Regions from separate parts of the Embleya sp. NPDC025285 genome, predicted to be linked through region 1. Evidence: riboswitches for the same ligand, from Rfam matches in the RefSeq annotation. Region 1 holds a riboswitch; the other holds the start of a gene.
The links. Region 1 has a riboswitch for cobalamin ahead of ACZ4FV_RS13870 (ribonucleoside-diphosphate reductase subunit alpha). Riboswitches for the same ligand answer to the same signal wherever they lie in the genome.
Positions count from the first base shown of each region.

Region 2: linked by a shared signal. The riboswitch ahead of ACZ4FV_RS40405 (CoA-acylating methylmalonate-semialdehyde dehydrogenase) and the one ahead of ACZ4FV_RS13870 (ribonucleoside-diphosphate reductase subunit alpha) in region 1 are both predicted to bind cobalamin.

Region 1 covers NZ_JBVHLU010000017.1:41,275-46,356, forward strand. Annotated here, with positions in the region: gene ACZ4FV_RS13860 (GNAT family N-acetyltransferase) at 1-445, shown strand, start outside; gene mug (G/U mismatch-specific DNA glycosylase) at 526-1,119, shown strand; cobalamin riboswitch at 1,993-2,244, shown strand; gene ACZ4FV_RS13870 (ribonucleoside-diphosphate reductase subunit alpha) at 2,321-4,639, shown strand; gene ACZ4FV_RS13875 (ribonucleotide-diphosphate reductase subunit beta) at 4,657-5,082, shown strand, end outside.
Region 2 covers NZ_JBVHLU010000093.1:13,314-18,395, forward strand. Annotated here, with positions in the region: gene ACZ4FV_RS40385 (hypothetical protein) at 1-163, shown strand, start outside; gene ACZ4FV_RS40390 (DUF1330 domain-containing protein) at 184-531, opposite strand; gene ACZ4FV_RS40395 (nuclear transport factor 2 family protein) at 734-1,111, opposite strand; gene ACZ4FV_RS40400 (hypothetical protein) at 1,379-2,215, shown strand; cobalamin riboswitch at 2,413-2,582, shown strand; gene ACZ4FV_RS40405 (CoA-acylating methylmalonate-semialdehyde dehydrogenase) at 2,785-4,284, shown strand; gene ACZ4FV_RS40410 (acyl-CoA dehydrogenase family protein) at 4,289-5,082, shown strand, end outside.

The DNA of each region.
Region 1 (5,082 bases):
CCGGGCGGACGCGACCGACCTGGCGATCGTGCACAGCGTCGCGGCGGTCGGCTTCGCGAACCCGGGGACCGCGTCGGGGACCGACGGCCCGACCGAACGGGATACCGCCGCGCTCGGCCAGGACCCGGGACTGCTGTCCTACCTCAACGAGCGCCTGCGCACCGGCGAGACGGTGATGTTCGCCGCGTACGGCCCGGCCGGGCCGCTGTGCGTGGGCAGTTATCAGCACCTGTACGGCACCACCGAGATCGTCGGTGTGGCCACCCTCCCCGCGGCCCGACGTGGCGGCCTCGCGGCGGCGGTGACCTGGGAGCTGGCCCGGCACGCGCTCACCGACGGGAGCGAGACGGTGTTCCTGTCGGCGGGCGACCAGGACGTGGCCCGCGTGTACGACCGGCTCGGCTTCCGGTCGGTGGGGACGGCGCTGATCGCGGAGGCGCCGTGAGCACCCCGGCGCAGCCCGGACCGCCCGCGAAGCCCGTCGTGCTGCCGATCCCGCCCGGGCGCAATCCCACCGCCGCCGAAATGGCCGCCGCGCACGGCCGGACCATCCCCGACGTGATCGGACCGAACCTGCGGGTGTTGTTCTGCGGGATCAACCCCGGCCTGTGGTCCGGTGCGACCGGGCGGCACTTCGCCCGCCCCGGCAACCGGTTCTGGCCCGCGCTGTACGCCTCCGGGTTCACGCCCCGCCTGCTCGCGCCCGCCGAGCAGGACGCGTTGACCGCGCTCGGTCTCGGCATCACCAACGTGGTGGCCCGCACCACCGCCCGTGCGGACGAGTTGAGCCGGGACGAGTACGTCGCCGGCGGCGCGGCGCTCACCGCCAAGGTGCGCACGTACCGGCCGGCCTGGCTGGCCGTGCTCGGCATCGGCGCGTACCGGACCGGTTTCGGCCGGCCCAAGGCGGTGGTCGGTCGACAGGCCGAGACCATCGGCGACACCCGGATCTGGGTGCTGCCGAACCCGAGCGGCCTGAACGCGCACTGGACGGCGGCGGCGCTCGGCGAGGCGTTCGCCGAACTGCGCACGGCGGCGGCCCAGATCGAAAGCACCCGACCGGAAACGCCACGCACCGAAACCGCCGGGACCGAAAGCACCCGGACCGAAACCACCTGACCGGAAGGCACCCGGCCGGAAACCCGCCGAAACCCATCGAAGGCGGTCGAAGGCTGCCTGAATGCGGCCCGAGGACGACCCGAAGGGGCGCGACCGCCCCAGGGCGCGGTCGGTGCGCCCGGGCCGGTCCGCGCGCCTGTATCCGAGTCGATTCGTCCATCGACCGAGTGGGATCACCCGGTTGGTGGTTACTTCGCGTTCCCTCGCGCGGTTGGGTCGGCATGGAGATCCTGCGGGCCCCGTTCGGGCCGTGGCCCACCGAGGCGTTCGAGACACCCGTGTACGAGGCGTTGGTCGCGGAGTGGCGCGACTCGGGCCGGGAGGTACCCCGGCCGGTGGACCGATGCCCCGACCGCCCGGCGCGACACGCGCGCCCATCCGGGGCCGGCCCCCGCACCGGCCGCCCCTGAGGACGCCGCCGAGGCCACCTCCGAGGCAGCCCACACCGGCCGCCGGAGGCACCCGCCGACACGCCCGGCTCCCGCCTCGCCGACCCGCCCGTCGGACGCCGTACATGCCAGGCACGCCCCGCGGCCGACCGTACGCTCCCAATGCCTCGCCCTCGCCCGCTCGGCCGCCCCGCGAAGGTCTTTCCCTCGACGCCCGGACACCACGTTCGACAGGGGCTCGGCGACGCGCGCCGCGCACAACGCCGGCGTGTCGTGCAGCCATTCGGCGGCCCGCGCGCGAGTACCGTCATGCCGGGCGTACGCCGGGAGGAGACGATTCCGCTCGGCTCGGGAGGCGCCGCGACACCCGGTGTGGACGGCATCGCCGCCGGGAGTGGGCCCGTCCCGGCCGAAATCGTGGTACGTCGGGAATCGCGACACGACACAACACCTGGGGGTGCGACGACCACCCCGCCACTACATATATGCTCTGCGACGCAGCTGGTTCGCCGTTCCGGTTCAAACGGAAAGGCGACGCAAGAGGGAACCCGGTGTGAAGCCGGGACTGCCCCCGCAGCGGTAAGCGGGAACGAATGTCGTCCTGCGGCGCCGAACGCCCGGAGGGGTTCGGCGCGCGACGACCACGGGGAACTCCGCGGCCCGCCGAGCACATCGTGCCCGGTGGCGCCCCGGCATGCCCGCGAGTCCGAATACCTGCCGGCTGTCCGCGCCTTCGGGCGCGGGGTCACTGTACGTACGAGCTCGCGAGGAGAGAGCACGTGACCGTTGTGGACAGCGTGGGCGCGACCCGGATGCGGATCGACGAAAGCCCCGAGGACCAACTGGCTACCCTGGTGCGCACCCAGGCGCGCGATCTGCCGGAGGTCGATCCGGATCGGGTCGTCCGCCGGGTCGTCGCGGGTCTCAACGAGGGCGCGGACAAGGGAGCGGCCGCGGACCTGGCGGTGCGTACCGCCGCCGAGCTGATCGCGGAGGAGCCCGCCTACTCGCGGCTCGCCGCGCGCCTGCTCGCCGGCCGGATCGCGGACGAGGCCCTCGACGCGGGGGTCACCTCGTTCAGCGCGGGCATCGCGCTCGGCCGGCGCGAGGGCGTCATCGGCGCGGAGACCGCGGCGTTCGTCGCCGAGCACGCCGCCGAGTTGGACGCCGCCGTGGACGTCGACGGCGACCGGCGGTTCGAGTACTTCGGCCTGCGCACCGTGTACGACCGCTACCTGTTGCGCCACCCGGTCTCGCGCAAGGTGGTCGAGACCCCGCAGCACTTCCTGCTGCGCGTGGCGTGCGGCCTGGCCCAGGAGCCCGGCGAGGCGATCGGCTTCTACCGGCTGATGTCCTCGCTCGCCTACCTGCCCAGCTCGCCGACGCTGTTCAACTCCGGCACCGTGCACACCCAGATGTCCTCGTGCTACCTGCTCGACTCGCCCAAGGACGAGCTGGAGTCGATCTACGACATGTACGGGCGGATCGCCCGACTGTCGAAGTTCGCCGGCGGCATCGGCGTGGCGTGGTCGCGGGTGCGTTCGCGCGGCTCGCTGATCCGCGGCACCAACGGGCACTCCAACGGCATCGTGCCGTGGCTCAAGACGCTCGACTCGTCGGTGGCCGCGGTCAACCAGGGCGGCCGGCGCAAGGGCGCGGCCTGCGTGTACCTGGAGACCTGGCACCCGGACATCCTGGAGTTCCTCGAACTGCGCGAGAACACCGGTGAGGACGCGCGCCGCACGCACAACCTCAACCTGGCCAACTGGGTGCCGGACCTGTTCATGCGCCGGGTCGAGGAGGACGGCGTCTGGTCGCTGTTCGACCCGAACGAGCTGCCCGAACTGCCCGACCTGTGGGGCGCCGAGTTCGACAAGGTGTACGAAGCCGCCGAGCGGGACGGCCGGTTCGTCCGGCAGATGCCCGCGCGCGACCTCTACGCCCGGATGATGCGCACGCTCGCGCAGACCGGCAACGGCTGGATGACCTTCAAGGACGCCGCCAACCGCACCTGCAACCAGGCCGCGGAGCCCGGCAACGTGGTGCACCTGTCCAACCTGTGCACCGAGATCCTCGAGGTGACCAGCGACGGCGAGACCGCCGTGTGCAACCTCGGCTCGGTCAACCTCGGCGCGCACGTGATCGCCGGCGAGGGCATGGACTGGGACAAGCTGCGCGCGACGGTGCGCACCGCGGTGGTCTTCCTGGACCGCGTGATCGACATCAACTACTACCCGACCGACCAGGCCGCGGCGTCCAACCCGCGGTGGCGCCCGGTGGGCCTGGGCCTGATGGGCCTGCAGGACGTGTTCTTCACGCTCGGCATGCCGTTCGACTCGGTCGAGGCGCGCGAGTTGTCCACGCTGATCTCCGAGGAGATCTACCTGACCGCGCTGGAGACCTCCTCGGCGCTCGCCGAGGCGCACGGCCCGCACCCGGCCTACGCCGAGACGCACGCCGCGCGCGGCCGGCTCCAGCCGGACCTGTGGGAGGGCGTGTACCCGACCCAGACCAAGCGCTGGGACGCGCTGCGCGACCGGGTCGCCGAGCACGGCCTGCGCAACTCGCTGCTCGTGGCGATCGCGCCGACCGCGACCATCGCCTCGATCGCCGGTGCCTACGAGTGCATCGAGCCGCAGGTGTCGAACCTGTTCAAGCGCGAGACGTTGTCCGGCGAGTTCCTCCAGATCAACGCCTACCTGGTGCGCGAGCTCAAAGCCCGCGGCCTGTGGACCCCCGCGGTCCGCGACCGGATCAAGCGCGCCGAGGGCTCGGTCCAGAGCATCGCCGAACTCCCGGAGGACGTACGGGAGTTGTACCGCACCGCGTGGGAGCTTCCGCAGCGTGCGCTGATCGACCTGGCGGCGGCCCGCTCGCCGTACATCGACCAGTCGCAGTCGCTGAACCTGTTCATGGCCGACCCGACCATCGGCAAGCTGTCCTCGATGTACCGCTACGCGTGGTCCACCGGCCTCAAGACCACGTACTACCTGCGCTCGCGCCCCGCGACGCGGATCCAGCAGGCGACCGTGCCGGCGCAGGCCTCGGCCGCGCCCGTCGAGGAGATCTCGGACCTCGAGGTCATCGCCTGCTCGCTGGAGAACCCCGAAGCCTGTGAGGCGTGCACGTGAGCCTGCTCGATCCCGGAATGAACCTCACGCTGCGCCCGATGCAGTACCCGGACTTCTACGAGAAGTACCGCGCGGCGATCCGCAACACCTGGACGGTCGAAGAGGTCGACCTGCACAGCGACCTCGCCGACCTGGACAAGCTCAGCCCGGCCGAACGACACCTCGTGCAGCGCCTGGTCGCGTTCTTCGCGACCGGTGACACGATCGTGGCGAACAACCTGGTGCTGAACCTGTACCGGCACATCAACTCGCCCGAGGGCCGGCTGTATCTGTCGCGGCAACTCTTCGAAGAGGCCGTCCATGTGCAGTTCTACCTGACCCTGCTGGACACCTACATGCCCGACCACGAGGAGCGCGAGCAGGCGTTCGCCGCGGTCGAGCACATCCCCTCGATCCGGCGCAAGGCGGAGTTCTGCTTCCGCTGGATCGACTCGGCGATGGGC
Region 2 (5,082 bases), on a different contig from region 1:
GGTCTGGATCCGCAACCTGTCCTACCGGCTCGTGCTCCTGCAACGCCCGGACGAGCCGGCGCTGATGCGCGAGGCCGCCGAGAACCTGTGGCTGCACGGACCCGACTGGGACCACATCGCCGCGGACCTGACCAGGGCGGCGGACGCTCTGGGCACGGGCTGACCACCAGCCGAACCCGAGCGCTACTCGGCGCGCAGGGCCTCGCGCAGGGCCTGTACGGCGCCGCTCGGGTCGTACCCCTCCGGCACGCCCTCGATCAGGATGATGTCGCCCTTGATGTGCCGCGAGCGCAGTGGCGCGATCCTGCGGTACGCGGGCGAGTCCCACCAGGCCCGCGCCTCGGCGACCCCGGGGAAGCCGATCATCACGACGCTCCCGGCCCAACTGCCCTCCAGCACCTCGTGGGACGTGACGTGCACGAGGTAACGGCCGCCGTAGGGCCGGAAGGTGCCGGGGAGTTGTTCGATGTAGTCGGCGATCTCGGGGTGCGGGGCGGCGTCCTGCAGGTTGGCGATGATGTAGGCGGGCATGGCTACTCCTTCGGGGGGTCGATTCCACGAGCGGTGGGGGCATTGCGTCGGGGTCGCTGCCGGGCGACGGGCCGACGGGCAGCCGGTCCGGCAGGTGCGTTCGGGTTCCTCGGGGGACGCGGATCCGGGAAGGGAAGGGCGCCGCCCGGACCCGCGGTATGCGGGCGCGCGTCGATCGGTCCGGGCCGCGGCGGCCCGTGCGTCACAGACCGGCGGGGACCTTGTCGAGAAAGCCGTGTACGGCCTTGATCCGGCCCGTCGCATCCAGGACCGCGACGTCGAACCCGACGACCGGCGCCTCTGCGCCCTCGGGGCCGAGGTGCCACTGGAACCGGACGACGTCGTGGTGCCCGTCCACCGGGCCGCCGAGGGTGAACACCAGTCCGGCGAATTGGCCCTGGACCACGCCGATGAGGCCGGTGATCCCGTCGTGCCCGACCACGGCACCCAGCGGGTCGGTATACGTGGCGTCCTCGGTGAACGCGGACGCCACCAGCGCGCGGCGCTTGTCCGCGTCCGGCTCGTTCCAGCCGGCCAGGTAGTTCTCGACGGTGGCGGTGTAGTCGATGGCGGCGCTCATGGCGTCCGTCCTTTCCGGGTCGCTCCGCCGGGCGTGCCCGACGGGTTCCAGTGCTTTGTCCTGCGCGGTTCCAGTCCTGCTTTCCGCAGGTCAAGACGTTACGGACGATCGAGCGCCTCGGAATCAGTCACGCATCAGTACTTGCATCGGTATGCGACACCCCATGGGGCGGCGGTCCGTGCGGACAGGTCTGCCGGAAACCATCGGCACCGCATGTCGTCCGCGCCCGGTGACCCCCATACTCTCGTCGTGCGCATACTTGTTCGGGTGATTTTGCCGCTATCCCTCGCGGCCTCCTTCGCGGTCCCGTTTCTGCTGGTCCGAGGTCCCTCGGGGATCGTCGCGGGGCTGCTCTTGGGCTACCTGGCCTTCCTGGGGCTGGGAATGCACCAACGAGCCGGTGTGGGGTTGCCGCTGTTGCCTTCCAAGGCGGACCGGGTCGCGCTGAAGCGGAACGCGCAGGTGATCCGCGCGCTGCGTCGTGGTGACGTCGAGGGGGCGCACGAGCACAGCAAGGGCTTTCCCGACACGCCTGTGGGTCAGGCGCTCGGGGCCGTGTCCCAGTGCATGGTGCTCTTCGCGCGAGGACACGGCCCGGCGGGGGCGGAGGTCGTGCGCCGGTGGTCGGCGGCGCATCCTCGCGACGACGCGCTCGGCCGCATGATGTCGCACGCGCACACCGACTTCTCCGCGATGCTGCTGGTCCAGGGTTCGGCGGACGCGGCCGCGATGTTGCCCACACTGCGCCCCGCCGTGGCGGGTTCCGGGCGGGCCCATCGCCGCAGGGGCTGCGTGGCCGAGTTCGCCTTGGACCTGTACGAGGGGCGCGTGGAGCGGGCGGCGGCGCGGGCTCGCCGATGGCGTCGGCGCGCCGCACGGCAACGGAGTCGCTGGATGGGCGCCGAGTGCGAATGTCTGCTTGCGATCTGTTCGGCCGCCGCGGGCGACCCGGACGCCGCCCGCGCCGCACTGGCGAACGCGGAGCGTCTGGCGTACGCCCACCCGGCCATCGGACTTGCCCGCGCCCGAGTCGAGGCGTGCGCCGCTGCGGCGGTGCGGCTCGAACCCACCACGGCCGTCACGGAGCCGAAGCACATCCGATAGCCGCGCAGGCGGGCGCAGATCCCCCTCCGGCACGGCAAGGCACCGGCACCACACGTCGAACTTGCGCACGCGTGCACCCGCCGCCCCCGTTCCGGCGGTGACGTCCTCGCGATGCCCGGACCGCCACCTCGTCACGCTCCCGCACGCGATCAAGCTCGATCGGCGCTGGACTTACTAGGACGTCCGACTATATCGTCTTGAACTACAAGGTCCGCGGTGCAGGGAAGTCGGTGTGAATCCGGCACGGTCCCGCCACTGTGACCGGGGAGTGCGCTGCCGAGGCACCACGCCACTGGCGAAAGCCGGGAAGGCGGGCGGCGTGTGTCGATCCGGAAGTCAGGATACCGGCCGCGGGTATATCCGTGTTGTCCACGAGGATGGAGCAAACACGCATGACGCCGGTCTGCGCACTCGCCCCGGACGATCTTGCGAACGTCGAGGTCGTCGGGCTCGCCTGACCACCCTCACGTGCCACCCGACCTCGGCAACCCCGCTCCCCGAAGCGGCGGTTGCCGTGGTCGGGTCGTTGCCCCGCCTCCGGATCGCACCTGACGAGAGACAGGTCGTTCATGGTCCGCGAGCTTTCCCACTTCATCGGCGGCAAGCACGTCCAAGGCGCGTCCGGCGCGTTCGGCGACGTGTACGACCCCAACACCGGACGCGTGCAGGCGCGCGTCCCGCTGGCCGACCGCGCCGACACGCTGGCGGCGATCGCCGACGCCGAGCAGGCACAACCGGCGTGGGCCGCCTGGAACCCGCAAAAGCGCGCCCGGGTGCTCTCCCGATTCCTGCAACTGGTCGAGCCCGAACGCGATTCGCTCGCCGAGCTGTTGTCGGCCGAGCACGGCAAGACCATCGCCGACGCCCACGGTGACCTGCAACGCGGCCTGGAGGTTGTGGAGTTCGCCGTCGGCATCCCGCACCTGCTCAAGGGCGAGTTCACCGACAACGCGGGTACCGGCATCGACGTGCACTCGCTGCGCCAGCCGCTCGGTGTGGTCGCCGGCATCACCCCGTTCAACTTCCCGGCGATGATCCCGCTGTGGAAGATCGCCCCGGCCATCGCGTGCGGCAACGCGTTCGTCCTCAAGCCGTCCGAACGCGACCCCTCGGTACCGCTGCGCCTGGCCGAGCTCTTCCTCGAGGCGGGACTGCCGCCGGGTGTGCTGAACGTGGTCAACGGCGGCAAGGAGTCCGTCGACACACTACTGGAGGACCCGCGCGTCCAGGCGCTGGGCTTTGTCGGCTCGACCGCGATCGCCGAGTACGTGTACACCTCGGCCACCGCGCGCGGCAAGCGCGCCCAGTGCTTCGGCGGCGCCAAGAATCATCTGATCGTGATGCCGGACGCGGACCTCGACCAGGTCGTCGAGGCCCTGATCGGCGCCGGATACGGCTCCGCGGGCGAGCGCTGCATGGCGATCTCCGTCGCGGTTCCGGTCGGCGCGGAGACCGCGGACGCGCTGGTGGCCAAGCTCGTCGAGCGCATCGCCACGCTGCGGGTGGGCCCCTCCCACGATCGCGACGCCGACTTCGGCCCGTTGGTGGGTCGGGACGCGCTCGCTCGGGTGCACGACTACCTGGACATCGGCGTGCGCGAGGGCGCGAAGCTGCTCGTCGACGGCCGTGACGTGCGCGTCCCCGGCCACGAGGACGGCTACTTCGTCGGCGCGTCGCTGTTCGATCACGTCACGCCCTCGATGCGGGTGTACCGCGAGGAGATCTTCGGTCCGGTCCTGTCGGTGCTGCGCGCGGCCGACTACGAGGACGCGCTGCGACTGGCGAGCGAGCACGAGTACGGCAACGGCGTGGCGATCTTCACCCGCGACGGCGACACCGCCCGCGACTTCGGTCGCCGAGTGAACACCGGCATGGTCGGCGTCAATGTGCCGATCCCGGTACCGGTGGCCTACCACACGTTCGGCGGGTGGAAGCGGTCCGGATTCGGCGACCTCAACCAGCACGGACCCGACTCGATCCGCTTCTACACCCGGACCAAGACGATCACCTCGCGTTGGTTCTCCGGTGCACGCGAGGCCGCGAGTTTCACCATCCCCACGATGGGCTGACCCGATGAGCACCCTCACCGAGGATCAGCTCGCGATCGTCGAGACGACGCGGGACTTCGCCCGCGAGCACCTCGCCCCGCACGCGATCGAGTGGGACCGCACCAAGCACTTCCCCGTCGATGTCCTGCGCAAGGGCGCCGACCTCGGTCTCGGCGGCATCAACGTCCGTGAGGACGTGGGCGGTTCGGGTCTGAGCCGACTGGACGCCGCACTGATCTACGAGGCGTTGGCCGGCGGTTGCCCGAGCATCGCCGCCTACTACTCCATCCACAACATGGTCGCCTGGATGATCGACCGCCACGGCAACGCCGAGCAGCGCCACAGGTGGCTCCCGGACCTGTGCGCGATGCGCGGTCTGGCCAGCTACTGCCTGACCGAACCGGGCGCGGGGTCCGACGCCGCCGCACTGCGCACGCGCGCGGTGCGCGACGGGGACCACTATGTCCTGCACGGGGTGAAACAGTTCATCTCCGGCGCCGGGTCCTCGGCGGTGTACGCGGTGATGGCGCGGACCGGCGGGGACGGCGCCGACGGGATCTCCGCGTTCGTCGTGGAAGCCGACTCACCCGGGCTGTCCTTCGGCGCGAACGAGCTGAAGATGGGCTGGAACGCCCAGCCCACCCGCCAGGTGGTCCTGGACGGCGTGCGTGTGCCGGTCTCCCACCGGCTGGGCGCCGAGGGCGACGGCTTCCGGATGGCGATGGGCGGCCTCAACGGCGGCCGGATCGGTATCGCCGCCTGCTCGCTGGGCGGCGCGGGGGCGGCCCTCGACGCCGCCGTGGCTCACCTCACCGATCG